Regions from separate parts of the Nitrobacter sp. CN101 genome, predicted to be linked through region 2. Evidence: riboswitches for the same ligand, from Rfam matches in the RefSeq annotation. Region 2 holds a riboswitch; the other holds the start of a gene.
The links. A riboswitch is a leader RNA that binds a small molecule or an ion and turns the genes downstream of it on or off. The one in region 2 is predicted to bind cobalamin.
Positions count from the first base shown of each region.

Region 1 (7,653 bases), 1.0 Mb from region 2:
CGATGCGGTGCTTACCAAACCGCAAGCCAGACGGCTTGCGATCATCGCCCAAACCGGTTTCGCGCGGGCGATTTATCCAGTTCACGCTCCCCTGGACGGCGATATCGTGTTCGCTGCCGCCACCGGAGCCAAGCGAATCGATCCGCTTGTCGGATTGACCGAACTCGGAATGATCGCAGCCAACACGGTGGCTCGCGCGATCGCACGCGGCGTCTATGAAGCAAAAGCACTTCCGTTTCCGAACGCATTGCCGGCATGGAAGGACCGGTTTGAACGATAATTGCCCATCCGGGATTGTTAGTCGGGTCACAGGTTTTTCCATACACAGAACGGTATATAATTCAGGTATAGTATGCATATATACTTGTATTATCCGCCTGATTTAAGATTATTTTACAGTATAACTTGAGACAGTCCTCTGACCGACGGATGCTCTCCCCGTGCGCAATGTCGCGCATCTCAAGGGAGAAACGTCATGAAGAGAATCCTCGTTCTCACCACAGTCGTCAGCGCGCTCATGAGCGCGCCAGCTTTCGCCAAGGGCCAGGGCATCGGTATCGGCGCGAACGTGCTGACCGGCCGCGGCGGCGTGATTGGGCTGCTTGATGGACGTGGCGCGCTCGTTGTCAACACCTCGGTCACCACGGGCAAGAACGGCGTGCTCGGCGCGGTGCTCGGCCGCAGCCACGCTTTGGGCGGACTGCTTGGCGGCGGATGCGGCTGCCACTAGGTTGATGGAAGGCGGACGGGGCATCCCCGTCCGCACGCCGCCGATCCCGCAGCCGAACCTTTGTTTGACTTCGACGACGCCGCAGAAAAGCGCTTTGTAATCGACGACGTCACCACAAGCCCGTTCAAGTCATCACCCGAAATCAGCGAGCCCCTTGCATAGGCTACATCGACACCGACGGTCAGGTCGTCGCCAAAGTCGCGGGTCGCGCCGATACCGCAAGTCAACGTTTGCGCACGAAAGGGCGAATCCAGATATTCGGACATCGAATAGCCCGCAGAAGCCGTCAACGTCACCTCCGGCTTTACATTCCAGAAAACCATCGCCGAATATGCGGTATCGATGGTGATCGGCGAAATGGGAAACGTGGTTTCACTCGCGCGCCGCCATGCCGTCAGATCAATTCGAAAAGGCGTTGCGCGCCAGCTTAAACTCGCATCGAATAGCATTCGATCGACATTAGTAAAATCGGGATCGTGCCACGTTCCATACAACCGCGACACGGAAACAAAGGCGGTCACGCCATCGCCGCCATACTTTGCGAACAGAAACGGCTGCACCCTCTCGTTGTCGCGACGATAGCCGAACACATCGAACTCTTGCAGGTAGCGTCGTGCCGACAGGTTCACGGACGTGCCGATTTCGAACTTTCCGCTGACGAGACCAACACCGGGGATCAGCGTACCTCGCAGATATTGCTGCGGGTCGGGGAGAAAATCCTGAAAGATCGCGTTGGTCTGATTCAGGCTCGACCGGCCTCCCTCCGCGGTCGCGAATAGCTTGATCGGCCCGCGCCTGGCTTCGGCCCTGGCCGATTGGACCAATTCGGCTGAGCGCAGAGCGTAGGTGCTGACGTCGGCAATGGTCGATGTGGAATCCAGCGCGCAGGATCACCTTGCCGCCGCGAGCGGGCGTCACCTGCGGCTGCGCATAATGCATTGCATTGGCTTCTGCCGCGACGCCCAGCGTGTAGCCGTCGGCCTTCGTCCCCGCAGCCAATGCCGTGTCGGCGGCGACGAACGCGCTGCCGCCGGCCTGTCCGAGTGAAAATAGCGGATTGGAATCGAATCCGCCACGCAACCGGAGCGAAGCGGTGAAGTCGTCTTCGGCGCAGGCCTGGGAGCTGACGAGACCGAGGCATCCGACGAGAAGAACTACTTTAGGTATATACATACGACCTCACGTAATACGTCGAATAAACAACGAATACTTTGATCGTATGGTTATCGGATCATGAAAATCGACGCCGGGTGCGCAATGATGCGGATGTGGCGAACCCAAGGCTACCGCCCAAGAAGCTACCGCTCAGGGGGACTACCGCCCAATGCGCCTCATCGAACGAGCTTGCCGTCCGGTCGGCCGAGGGAGCCGGGATCCGGCTAACCGCAGCCAGGCTCCTGCCGTGCTCGCGTTCCGTCCCCCGCCCCGGTGCTGACGCCACTCATTGCCCCCGGACGCGGCTCATGATACGCGGGGCTCTCTCAAGCTCCGCAGAAATTTTCGGAAACGTTCATGTCCCAGACTTTTGTGCCGCGTCCTCTCGTTATCGCACCGTCGATCCTGGCCTCCGACTTCTCGAAGCTTGGCGAGGAGGTTCGCGCCGTCGATCAGGGGGGGGCCGACTGGATCCACCTCGACGTGATGGACGGCCATTTCGTGCCGAACATCTCCTACGGTCCCGATGTCATCAAGGCGATGCGCCCGCACACGAAGAAGATCTTCGATGCCCATCTGATGATCTCGCCGTGCGATCCTTACCTCGAAGCCTTCGCCAAGGCCGGTTGTGATCACATCACGGTTCACGTCGAAGCGGGACCGCACCTGCACCGCTCGTTGCAGGCCATTCGCGCGCTCGGCAAGAAGGCGGGGGTCACACTCAATCCCGCAACGCCGCTCTCCACCATCGAATACGTGCTCGACATGGTCGATCTGGTGTTGGTGATGTCGGTCAATCCCGGTTTCGGCGGCCAGAAGTTCATCTCCTCGGCGGTCGGCAAGATTCGGGATTTGCGTACGATGATCGCAGGGCGACCGATCGACATTGAGGTTGACGGCGGAGTCGGCCCCGACGTTGCGGGCGAACTCGGCGCCGCCGGCGCCAATGCCTTCGTGGCAGGGTCGGCGGTCTTCAAGGGCGGCACCATGGAGTCCTACAAGGCGAACATGGACGCGATCCGCAACGCCGCCGCTGCAGCGCGCGGCGAGGTGGTCTGACGCAAACGCCGGTACCGGCAGCGTATAGTTCTCGCCCGCGCCCGGAGCAGGAAGGTTGCAAGTCCGCCTGCCCCGGCGGCTTGCTCGCATCGGCAACATACAGCCTCGAGAATGCAGACAAAGCATATCTCGCCGGCGGCAACTTGTTGCTGCGGATATGCAACGCCACGAGGAAAAGCCGTAGCTGAGTCGTTCCGTCGATTGACATCGACTTTGTTCCCCCCCAAACAGATCGGCGACGGTTCTCCCTCGGGAGATCAAAAGGGAACGTGGTGCGGGATCATCCTAACGCCACGGCTGCCCCCGCAACTGTAAGCGGTGAATCTGCGTCACACGCCACTGGGATATCTCGGCCCCGGGAAGGCGACGCCAGGTAACGACCCGCGAGCCAGGAGACCTGCCGTCAACCCGTGGTCACACGCGAAGATGTCAGTCGGGGACTACAGACATCCGCTTCATCGGCGCCAACGTAGGCTCCCGTGAAACCTCGTTCGCTGTGACGTGCCACCGACGTCCTGCCGAGGTTTTCTTAATGTTTGGCTCCTCCTTGTCCGGGGTTTATCGCAGAAGCCTGCTTGCATCCACCGTCCTCGCCTCGCTGGGATCGGTCGGCCTGACTACGCCTTCGAACGCGCAACAATCCGCCTCTCCCAATCTGCTGCCTCCGATCCGGATCGCGCCGCCGCCGGATAGAACAACAGATTCACGGCCGCCATCGCACCGCGCGGCGTCGCGATCGCGCCGTGCGGCCCGTTCCGCTCCTCGACAACCTCCTGTCACTGAGACTCCTGTTCCGGGCACGATGGGTTCGACCGTGGTCAGCCCCACGGGGGTTGTGACGCCTGCAAGGCAATTGGCAAGCTCCATCACCATCGTCACCGAGAAGGATATACAGACCCAGCAGTACCGCACCGTTCCGGATATCCTGAGGACGGCTCCCGGTCTGAATGTGTTGCAAGCCGGCGGACCGGGCGCCCAGACTTCGGTTTTCATGCGAGGCACGAACGCCAACCACACCAAGGTGATCCTCGACGGAATCGACATCGGCGACCCCGGCAACGCGAATGGCGCATTCGACTATGCGCATCTTCTTGCGGCGGACATTCAGCAGATGGAAATTCTCCGGGGTCCGCAAAGCGGACTCTATGGTTCCGACGCAATCGGCGGAGTGATCTCCATCATTACAAAAAAGGGCGAAGGTCCGCCGCGCGCTACCGCGTCAATCGAGTCCGGCTCGTTCAAAACGTTCAACCAGACCCTCGGATTGAGCGGCTCCGAAAAGAACTTCAACTATGCGGTCAACGTCGCCCATCTCCATGCCGGAGATGTTCCTGTCACACCGCCGGAGCTTCTCCCGCCCGGACGGCAAGCGATCGGAAACAACTATGACAACATGACCTATTCGACCAAGCTCGGCGTCGATCTCAATGAGAATCTGACCGTCAATTCGGTGGTCCGCTATACTGACGCGACGCTGTTGTTCACGGGCGACGGTGGATTTCCAAGCACTCCCAACGCCACCCAGAGCACACACGCCGTCCAGCAACTCTTCAACCGCGAAGAAGCCGTATGGTCTCTGTTCGACGGGCGCGTCCAGAGCTACTTCGGTGTCAATTACACCAACAGCAGAGGCTACGACGCAGGTCCCGGCAGTCCGGTCACGACCACCACGGGCGAGCGCCTCAAGTTTGACTGGCGCACGGTGGCCGAAATTGCGCGTGACAACCATCTGGTCTTCGGCGCCGAGCATCAGACCGATCGCATCGACACCACCGATCTTGCCGCCAAGAACGGCAACAAGGCAGGCTTCATCGAGTTGCAATCAGCTCTCGCGAACCGCCTTTTCCTCGTTGCGAATGTCCGCCAAGACTCCAACGACCTGTTCGGCGAGCGTATGACCTACCGGGTCGCGCCGGCGATCATTGTTCCCATCACGGAAACGAAACTGAAAGCAAGCTACGGCACGGGATTCAAGGCGCCTTCGCTGAGCCAGCTGTTCCGGGACTTTCCAACCTTCAATTTCTTCGCCAATCGCAACCTGAAACCGGAAGATAGCCGCGGCTACGATGCCGGTTTCGAGCAACCTCTGTTCAACGATCGCGTACGGTTCGGCTCGACTTACTTCCATAACGACATCACCAACCTGATCGACTACAATGCCACGTTCACATCGTTGGTGAACGTGAACAGTGCGACGACCGAAGGCACCGAAACTTTCGTTTCGGCACAGATCACCGAGCGTTTCGGAATTCGCGCAGATTACACCTTTACCCGTGCCGTCAATGCCGCCACCGGTATGCAGCTGCTGCGCCGACCGAAGGAAAAGTGGAGCGCAACCGCGACCTGGCTCCCCCTCGATGCACTGACACTGTCGGCGACCGTGCTCCGCGTCAACGACTGGATTGATGTCACCCGCGACGGTTCAATCTCCGGAATTGTAGCGCCGGGCTATACGCTGGTGAACTTGCGTGGCGACTACGCCGTCAATGACCAGGTCAAGATATTCGGGCGGATCGATAATCTCTTTGATGCCCGCTACCAAAACCCGACCGGGTTCCTTGCGCCAGGCCTCGCGATTTTTGGCGGCATCCGGGTGGCAAGTTACGGGGTGCGATAGTTCTTGACCTCTCCCCGACGGAGAAAAGTGGAAGGCAGCGCGAGTCCACGCAACAAAAGAGCTCGCTAAAGCTATTTCCGGCTTTGATGAATCAAAGCCGGGCCTTTAGCTTTTTGTTTTGACGTGTTTTCTTTACGCGAACAGGTCATCCATCCTCGGGTCAAGCCCGAGGATATGTTTCGCTCGAAACGCTGTAGTCTAATCGATCGGCCGTCCGGTCAGGGCAACGAGCTCGCGCACGAGACGGTCGGACATCTGGCCGGTCACCGGCATCCGGCGAGCCTGCTCGAATTTCCGGATCGCTGCCTGGGTTTCGGGTCCGGCCGTTCCTGTCGGCTTAAATTGACCATAGCCATATTCCGTCAATATCCGCTGCACGGCGGCGACGCGACGATTCGCATTGATAAGATCGGCCACGGGATCGCTATGCGACCCAGTCGTTTTGACAGGATTGGTGGGCGCTTCTCCCGCACTCGCGTGCTGTTCTGTCGCCCCCGTCTGATCCGCCTCGACCGGTCGAGGCCGCGGCAGCGGATTGCTCTGTTGCACCAGCGGCATGGTGACAGCCGATCCGAACATCGGCGACGGATGATGGCCGGCCTGCATGAACATGGCGTTCGTGACGATGGCACCGATGGCGGTAAAAGCTAGGCACCCGGCAACGAGATCTTTCGGGCTATGCAGGAGCACGCGCATCGCGAGACCGCGCTCCTCGTCAACTTCGCTCTTCCTGGTTGCCACGCTGCGACGGCGTGGCCGCATCACGCCCTCTTCAACAATTTTTCTAGGCACTCTTCCTCACCCGGTAATCTTGATCCTGCTTGCCGGAGCGGGAGGCCGGCGTCAGCGTCGCGATGTTATTCGATGACGACTCCGCGTCGGGCACGAGTATCAGCGGCAACATGACGGTTACCGTGGTCCCCTCTTCTACCTTGCTCTGCACGTCGATCTCGCCCTGGTGCAACGCAACCAGACTCTTGACGATCGACAATCCAAGTCCAGTCCCTTCCTGACGTCGTTGATAGGTTTTCCCCGCCTGGAAGAAGGGGTCCCCGATCCGCTTAAGATCTTCCTGCGCGATGCCGACACCGTTGTCCATCACGCGCAGCGCCATGCGCGATCCTTCGACGCGGGCCGAGATCGTAACGCGGCCGCCCCGCTCCGTGAACTTGATGGCATTCGATACCAGATTCAGAACGATTTGTTTGAACGCGCGCGGATCGCCAATCATCTGCGGCAAATTTTCCGGAACACGCGTGACCAGTTCGATACCGTTGTCGCGCGCCTTGAGCGCGAGCAGATTGCTCCCGTTGAGCAGCACCTCGCGCGGCGTGAACGGCTCGGGCAATATCTCGAAATTCCCGGACTCCATTTTCGACATATCGAGAATGCTGTTGACCACCGATAATAGATGCTGGCCGGAGTCGTTAATGAGCTGGGCATACTCCTTGCGGCGCTTGGCATCGAGCGGCAGCGTCGCTTCCTGAACGATCATCTCTGAAAATCCGATGATGGCATTGAGCGGCGTTCGCAGTTCGTGGCTCATGGTCGCGAGAAACCGTGTCTTGGCAGCGTCAGCACGTTCGGCCGTGGTGCGCGCCAGATCCAGCGCGTGCTCCTGCTGCTTCCGGTCGGTGACGTCCCGCATCACCGCGACGACTTCGGGTTCGGCCAAGGAGGACGGCTCAAGCGGTCGGCACCGCATTTCCACCCATATGAAATCCCCCGAAGACCGCGCCTCTGATTTCGCACCAGATGCGACTTCGCGCCTGAGTCTGAATTCGACACTTTGGGCATCCTTGCCAAGTGCAGCCGCCGCGAGCGCAGTGAGATAGGCCGGGCGATCAGCGACGTGGACCCGGTCGAACAGACCATGGTCCTGTAACTCCGACACCGGCACGCCAAGCAGGGCTTCCGCGGCCGGCGAAATGAACTGCACGGCGCCATTGCGCCGGTGACGCGAAATCACGTCGCACATGTGGCGCGCCAGCAGACGATACCGGTCTTCCTCGACATTCAGCAGTGAGGCGCCGGTACGCATCAGCGCTTCGTAACCGAACGCTACCCCGGCGGCATAGAGCATGGCGGACGC
Region 1 covers NZ_AP038833.1:2,011,554-2,019,206, reverse strand. Annotated here, with positions in the region: gene ACZ5IL_RS09975 (P1 family peptidase) at 1-280, shown strand, start outside; gene ACZ5IL_RS09970 (hypothetical protein) at 476-730, shown strand; partial or broken gene ACZ5IL_RS09965 (outer membrane beta-barrel protein) at 727-1,903, opposite strand; gene rpe (ribulose-phosphate 3-epimerase) at 2,243-2,944, shown strand; cobalamin riboswitch at 3,169-3,363, shown strand; gene ACZ5IL_RS09955 (TonB-dependent receptor plug domain-containing protein) at 3,477-5,561, shown strand; gene ACZ5IL_RS09950 (peptidoglycan-binding domain-containing protein) at 5,760-6,323, opposite strand; gene ACZ5IL_RS09945 (PAS domain-containing sensor histidine kinase) at 6,346-7,653, opposite strand, start outside.
Region 1: another riboswitch for cobalamin. It lies ahead of ACZ5IL_RS09955 (TonB-dependent receptor plug domain-containing protein); the one in region 2 lies ahead of ACZ5IL_RS04815 (ribonucleoside-diphosphate reductase subunit alpha).

Region 2 (7,653 bases):
CGCCCAGGCCGCCTTGTCGGTGATAGAGGGCACCTCGCGATACATGTTGAACAATTCGCCCTCGTCGAGACCAAGGCTTTCGACGATGTACTGGAAGGTGTGAGTGTGGACGGCTTCCTCGAAGGCTTGACGAAGAAGATATTGCCGGCATTCGGGATTGGTGAGGTGGCGGTAGATCGCCAGCACGATGTTATTGGCGACCAGCGACTCAGACGCCGCGAAGAATCCCAGGTTGCGTTTGATCATGCGCCGCTCGTCATCGGTGAGGCCATCCTTCGATTTCCACAACGCGATGTCGGCCTGCATGGAGACTTCGGTCGGCATCCAATGGTTATTGCAGCCGGAGAGGTACTTCTCCCAGGCCCAGCGGTACTTGAGCGGCAGGAGCTGGTTGACGTCGGCGCGGGCGTTGATCATCCGCTTGTCGTCGACGCGCACCCGCGCAGCGCCGCGATCGATTTCGCCGAGACCGGTGGCATCGACGGAGGTATCGGTCATTGTCACGCAAGGCGATGAATCAGACGCCACGTCGTTAGGCGCGAGCGTCTGCGGCGGAGCGGATCGTGCCGGTGCGGAAGAAGATGTGTCGGACCAATCGAGCATGGGGATGTTCCTGATTATGTCTTCTTTGTGCAAGCGACGCGCGCGAGCACGAAATGAGGCTACTGACACGCCTCGCAGGTGGGATCCTCGATACGGCAGGCTTTCCAGCCCTCAGTGTCGGCGGAACGATTGACATGTCCATTCGCATCGAGCGCTGCGGCGGACACGACCGCGGACACGGCGTTGAGCTTGCCGTCGGTGCCCTTGAGCGTGGATTTTTCGACATGCGTTGCCGATCGCGATCGCAGGTAATAAGTCGTTTTCAGGCCGCGTTTCCAGGCATGGCGATAGAGCGCGTCGAGCTTCTTGCCACTTGGATTGGCAATGTAGAGATTGAGCGACTGCGCCTGGTCGATCCACTTCTGCCGGCACGACGCGGCGTCGATCAGCCAGCCTGAGTCAATCTCGAAGGCGGTAGCATAGAGTGCCTTGAGATCATCGGGAACGCGGTCGATCTGACCGACGCTGCCGTCGAAATATTTGAGATCCGAGATCATCACCTCGTCCCATAGGCCGCGTGCCTTGAGATCACGCACAAGGTGTGCGTTCACCACCGTGAAGTCGCCGGACATGTTGGATTTGACGTAGAGGTTCTGATAGGCGGGCTCGATCGACTGCGACACACCGCAGATGTTGGAGATCGTCGCGGTCGGCGCGATCGCCATGCAGTTCGAATTGCGCATGCCGACGGTCATGACATTCTGGCGCAGCGAGTCCCAGTCGAGACGGCTGGAACGGTCGATCTCGACCGCCGCGCCGCGCGCTTCATCGAGCAGCGTGAGGGAATCGAGCGGCAGGATACCCTTCGACCACAGCGATCCTTGATAGGAGGGATAGCGGCCGCGCTCGGCCGCGAGATCGACCGAGCCGGAGATCGCGTAGTAGGCGATTGCTTCCATGCTTTCGTCGGCGAAGGCGACGGCGTCGTCCGACGCATAGGGTATGCGCAGGATGTTGAGCGTATCCTGAAAGCCCATGACGCCGAGCCCGACCGGCCTGTGCCGCAGGTTCGAGGTTCGTGCCTCTGGAATGGTGTAGAAATTCACGTCCAGTACGTTGTCGAGCATGCGCATCGCAATCTTGACCGTGCGCGCGAGGTGCTCGTGGTCGAGCTTGTCGTTGTGCAAGTGGTTGACGAGATTGACCGAGCCGAGATTGCAAACCGCGATCTCCGTTTTTGAGGTGTTGAGCGTGATCTCGGTGCAGAGGTTTGAGGAATGCACGACGCCGCAATGCTGCTGAGGCGAGCGCAGGTTGCAGGGGTCTTTGAAGGTGATCCAGGGATGCCCGGTCTCGAACAGCATGGTCAGCATACGCCGCCACAGGTCGACGGCGCGGACCTGCTTCGTCACCCGTAGCTCGCCGTCCGCAGCCTTCTTTTCGTAGTGAGCGTAGCGTTCAGCGAAAGCCTTGCCGGCGAGATCGTGCAGGTCCGGCGTTTCGTCGGGTGAGAACAGCGTCCAGACGCCATCTTCTTCGACGCGCTGCATGAAGAGGTCCGGCACCCAGTTCGCCGTGTTCATGTCATGGGTGCGGCGACGGTCGTCGCCGGTGTTCTTTCGCAGGTCGAGAAATTCCTCGATATCGATATGCCAGGTTTCGAGATAGGCGCACACCGCGCCCTTGCGCTTGCCGCCCTGGTTGACGGCGATCGCGGTATCGTTCGCGACCTTCAGGAACGGCACCACCCCCTGGCTTTCGCCGTTGGTGCCCTTGATATGGGCGCCGAGCCCGCGCACGCGCGTCCAATCGTTGCCGAGCCCGCCCGCATACTTGGAAAGCAACGCATTGTCCTTAATCGCCTTGAAGATGCCGTCAAGGTCGTCGGCAACAGTCGTGAGAAAGCAGGACGAGAGCTGCGGGCGCAGCGTGCCGGCATTGAATAGCGTCGGCGTCGAGGCCATGAAGTCGAACGAGGAGAGCAGGTCGTAGAACGCGATCGCCTTCTCTTCACGATCGATCTCGCGCAGCGCGAGGCCGCAGGCGACGCGCATGAAGAACGCCTGCGGCAGCTCGAAACGCACACCGCGGACGTGCAGGAAGTAACGATCGTAGAGCGTCTGGAGTCCGAGATAGTCGAATCGCAGATCGCGTTCCGGCTTCATCGCAGCCGCAAGCCGGTCGAGGTCGAAACGGCCGATCTCCGGATCGAGCAGTTCGTTGTCGATGCCCGTTCGCACATAAGCGCGGAAGTAATCCGCGTAGCGCTCTGCCATCTCGGCTTGCGTGGCCTGCTCGGACCGTCCCGAGACAAAGCTCAAAGCCTCGCGGCGCAGTTTGTCGAGCAGCAACCGGGCGCTGGCCTTGGCGTAATCGGGATCGGTTTCGACCAGCGTGCGGGCGGCAAGGATCGTCGCCAGCGCCAGTTCGTCCACGCTGATGCCGTCATAAAGGTTGCGATGAGTTTCAGTCAGAATCGCGGAGGGGGAGACATCCTCAAGCCCCGCGCACGCCTCCTCCACCACGGCGGCGAGGCGTTTGGTATCGATAGGTACCATCGATCCGTCAGCCAACTTCATCCGCAGCACTGGCGTCACCACTGCCTGGATGCCCTTCTTTGCCTTCGACCCTTGCGCCTTCGCCCGTTCGCGAGCGCGCTCCTCGCGATAGAGCACATAGGCGCGCGCGACCTTGTGATGCTCGCTCCGCATCAGCGCGAGTTCGACCTGATCCTGGATGTCCTCGATGTGGAAGGTGCGCCCCGCATCCGAGCGCCGCGACAGGCTGGCGACGATCTGGCCGGTCAACTCAGTGACGATGTCATGGACCCTGCGCGAGGCGGCGGCGCTGGTCCCCTCGACCGCAAGAAACGCCTTGGTCAACGCGACGGCGATCTTCGAGGAATCGAACGGCGAGACCGACCCGTTGCGCCGAATGACCTGATACGCGGGTTCGCTGGGCGGCATCGCAGCCGCAGCAGGCAAAGACGGACGCACAGCACGCGCGGCAGCTTCGGTTGCGAGAGACATCGGCTTAAGACCCCGGTTTTGTTGCGAGCCGGGGTCAGGCGGAGACGCGCGCAGGAAATCTCACGGCGGACGCCGCGATTCCCGTCAAGCGACCCGCTGGGACACCCCGCCCAGGGAACGTTTCGGCTGTCACGGCAGGTTTCCTGGCTTGCGGGGTCTCAGCGTCCGTCCGGTCTTCCCAGGGCCTTGCGGTCCCAGTGACACTCAATGGACTTCGGCTCGCCGCTTAACAGTTGCGGGGGCAGCGCCGGCATTACCGGCTTCCCTCTTTCGCTCTCGGTATTGCGACTCGAGAGACCGTGACCGCCATATCTAGTAGCCGCGCCAAATTCCGAGTCAACAGATCGTTTCGACTCCGGGCTTCACAATTCTCGTAATTCACAGTTCGGCGAAAAACGCTGTGCAACCATCGCTCTGTCCAACTCTTGACGCTTCGATCATACAGACCATTATCCAGAGAGATTTGCCGCGGCGTTTGTCTCGCGGCTCAACCGCCGAGTCCGCCGTGATCGAATTCGTCCGACCGAACCTGACGCCCCCGAACGGGCAAAAGAAGGTATTGCTGCATTCCTGTTGCGCGCCCTGCTCGGGCGAAGTGATGGAGGCCATGCTTGCATCGGGGATCGATTACACGATCTTTTTTTACAATCCGAACATCCATCCTCTGAAGGAATACCTGCTGCGCAAGGACGAAAACGTCCGCTTCGCGGAGAAGCACGGCGTGCCGTTCGTCGATGCCGATTACGACAAGGACAACTGGTTTGCTCGCGCCAAAGGGATGGAGTGGGAACCTGAACGCGGGGCGCGCTGCACCATGTGCTTCGACATGCGCTTCGAGCGCACCGCGCTTCATGCGCATGAGCATGGTTTCCCGGTGATGACGTCGTCGCTCGGTATCTCCCGCTGGAAGAACATGGCGCAGATCAATGACTGCGGCCATCGCGCGGCCGGACGTTATGACGGTCTGTCATATTGGGATTTCAACTGGCGCAAGGGCGGCGGCGCGCAGCGAATGATCGATATCAGCAAGCGCGAGCAATTCTATCAACAGGAGTATTGCGGCTGCGTCTATTCGCTGCGCGATACCAATCAGCACCGCCGGGATCAGGGCCGGTCGCCGATCGTGATCGGGACGCAATTCTACCGGCACGGCGAGGATTCGGACCCGACATAAGAGCGCGGTGCCGGTTGACGGCCCGTGGACGGTGGCCCATAGGGTTGGCGTCGAGGTTCTCCGGGACAATTCAAGCCCGGAGCTAAGAGGGAAGCCGGTGCGTCTTCGGACAAAGCCGGCGCTGCCCCCGCAACTGTAAGCGGTGAGCCGTGGTCCATCAGTGTCACTGGGAGCAATCCCGGGAAGGCCGGACCAAAGCTGAGACCCGCGAGCCAGGAGACCTGCCCCGACAACATAGTCGTCCTCGGGCGGGGTGTCCCGGTGGTGCGCTTGCGGTTTTCATGGCGAGCACGCCATGAATCCCATGCCGCGTCGCTAAGGCCCAGCCCCCAACATATGGGGTAAGCCGTGTCAGTTTCCTCTCTTCCTGTTGCTACGCTCGGCACGCCGCGCATCGGTCCGCGCCGTGAACTGAAAATTGCGCTTGAAAGCTACTGGTCGGGCAAGTCCGACGAATCCGCGTTGCTTGAATCGGCAGCCGGGTTGCGGGCCGCGAGCTGGGCGCGACAGAAGTCGCTCGGCGTCACCGTCATTCCGTCGAACGATTTCACACTCTACGATCATGTGCTCGACACCAGCGTGATGGTCGGCGCGATCCCGGACATCTACGGATGGAAAAGCGGGCCGGTGCCGCTTGCAACCTACTTCGCGATGGCGCGCGGTGCGCAAGGCGAAGATCACGCTTCGAGCTGCGCGCATGGTCATCATGGCGACGGTCACGCGCATGGTGCGCCGGCGCAGGAGATGACCAAGTGGTTCGACACCAATTACCACTACATGGTCCCTGAATTCACCAGCGGCCAACGGTTTGAACTCTCTTCGCTCAAGGCCGTCGACGAATTTCGCGAGGCCAAGGCGCTCGGCTATCAGACAAGGCCGGTGCTGCTCGGTCCCGTCACTTATCTGAAGCTCGGCAAGAGCAAGGACGCGAATCTCGATCCGCTGTCGCTGCTCTCCGGCCTGCTGCCGGTTTATATCGATCTGCTCAAGCGGCTTGCCGCAGAGGGCGCCGCATGGGTGCAACTCGACGAACCCTGCCTCGTTCTCGATCTCGACGATGCGACCCGCAAGGCATTGCGCGCGACATACGAACAGCTCGCGAGCGCGCTGCCGAAGCTGAAGATCATGCTGACGACCTATTTTGGCGGTCTCGGCGATAACCTCGATACCGCATTGTCGCTGCCGGTCGCGGGCCTCCACCTCGACCTCGTTCGCGCCCCGGAACAACTCGACATCGTGGTGGCAAAGGCGAGGCAGGATCTGGTCTTGTCCCTCGGCGTGATCGACGGCCGCAATATCTGGCGCGCTAATCTCCCCGCATTGCTCGACCGTCTGGAATCCGTGGTCGCCAAACGTGACATCGATCGCGTACAGATCGCGCCGTCCTGCTCGCTCCTGCATGTGCCGATCGACGTGGCGTCGGAAGCCGATCTCGATGCCGAGTTGAAGAGCTGGCTCGCGTTTTCGGTGCAAAAGATGGGTGAACTGGCGACGCTGGGTGAAGCCCTGGCCGGAGGCCGCGCGTCGGTTGCCGATGCGGTGGACGCATCCGCGAAGGCCGCGGCGGTCCGCAAAATGTCGCCGAAGGTCCACGATGCGAAAGTCTCGGCGCGGATCGCAGCCGTCACCTCGGACATGGCACGGCGCAAGCGCGTATTTGCAGATCGCGCGAAGTTGCAGCGCGAACGCTTCGGCCTGCCGTCGTTCCCGACCACCACGATCGGTTCGTTCCCGCAGACTGCCGAGGTTCGAAAGGCGCGTTCGGCGCACGCCAAGGGGGCATTGAGCGACGCCGACTACGAGACGTTCCTGCGGGAGGAGACGGCACGAACCATCCGCTGGCAGGAAGACATCGGCCTTGACGTGCTCGTGCACGGCGAGTTCGAGCGCAACGACATGGTGCAGTATTTCGGCGAGCAGCTGTCCGGATTCGCTTTCACCAGGCACGGCTGGGTGCAGAGCTACGGCTCGCGCTGCGTTCGTCCGCCGATTTTGTTCGGCGACGTGTCCCGGCCCAAGCCGATGACCGTCGGCTGGTGGAAATACGCGCAGTCCCTGACGTCGAAGCCGATGAAGGGCATGCTCACCGGTCCCGTCACCATTCTCAACTGGTCGTTCGTACGCGATGACGTGCCGCGTCGTCTCGCCTGCCGGCAGATTGCGCTTGCTATCCGCGACGAGGTCGCGGACCTGGAGGCAGCCGGAGCGTCGATGATCCAGATCGACGAGGCCGCGCTGCGCGAAGGATTGCCGCTGCGCCAGTCCGAATGGAAGACGTATCTCGACTGGGCGGTCGAATGTTTCCGTCTGTGTGCGAGCGGCGTCGCCGACGCAACGCAGGTTCACACGCACATGTGCTACTCGGAGTTCAACGACATCATCGACGCGATCGCGGCGATGGATGCTGATGTCATCTCGATCGAGACGTCGCGCTCCAAGATGGAATTGCTCGACGCCTTCAAGACCTACAAATACCCGAACGAGATCGGCCCCGGCGTCTACGACATCCACTCACCGCGGGTGCCTGCGGTTGATGAGATGACCGGCCTGCTCAAACTTGCACGCCAGCGCCTTTCCGACAGGCAGATCTGGATCAATCCGGATTGCGGGTTGAAGACCCGCAAGTGGGAAGAGGTCAGGCCGGCGCTCGTCAACATGGTGGAGGCGGCGAGGCTGATGCGTTAACGCGCTGGCCGCGGACGATCGGCTGCGCCGAACGCGCATATATAGGGAGAGAGATGGGCACGGCCGTCTCTCTCCCGGCGATTGCGACGTGCGCGCTCCGTGTGCAGGGAGCGATCGAAAATGCGGGAAACCTCGTATGAAGACGAAGAATCGAGCGCACGCGGCGAGACCTGACGATCTGAATGCACAAGACAATGCAACGAGACGCACGCTGTCTTCAGC
Region 2 covers NZ_AP038833.1:1,003,807-1,011,459, forward strand. Annotated here, with positions in the region: gene ACZ5IL_RS04810 (ribonucleotide-diphosphate reductase subunit beta) at 1-603, opposite strand, end outside; gene ACZ5IL_RS04815 (ribonucleoside-diphosphate reductase subunit alpha) at 663-3,572, opposite strand; cobalamin riboswitch at 3,689-3,889, opposite strand; gene ACZ5IL_RS04820 (epoxyqueuosine reductase QueH) at 4,078-4,746, shown strand; cobalamin riboswitch at 4,783-4,989, shown strand; gene metE (5-methyltetrahydropteroyltriglutamate--homocysteine S-methyltransferase) at 5,095-7,431, shown strand.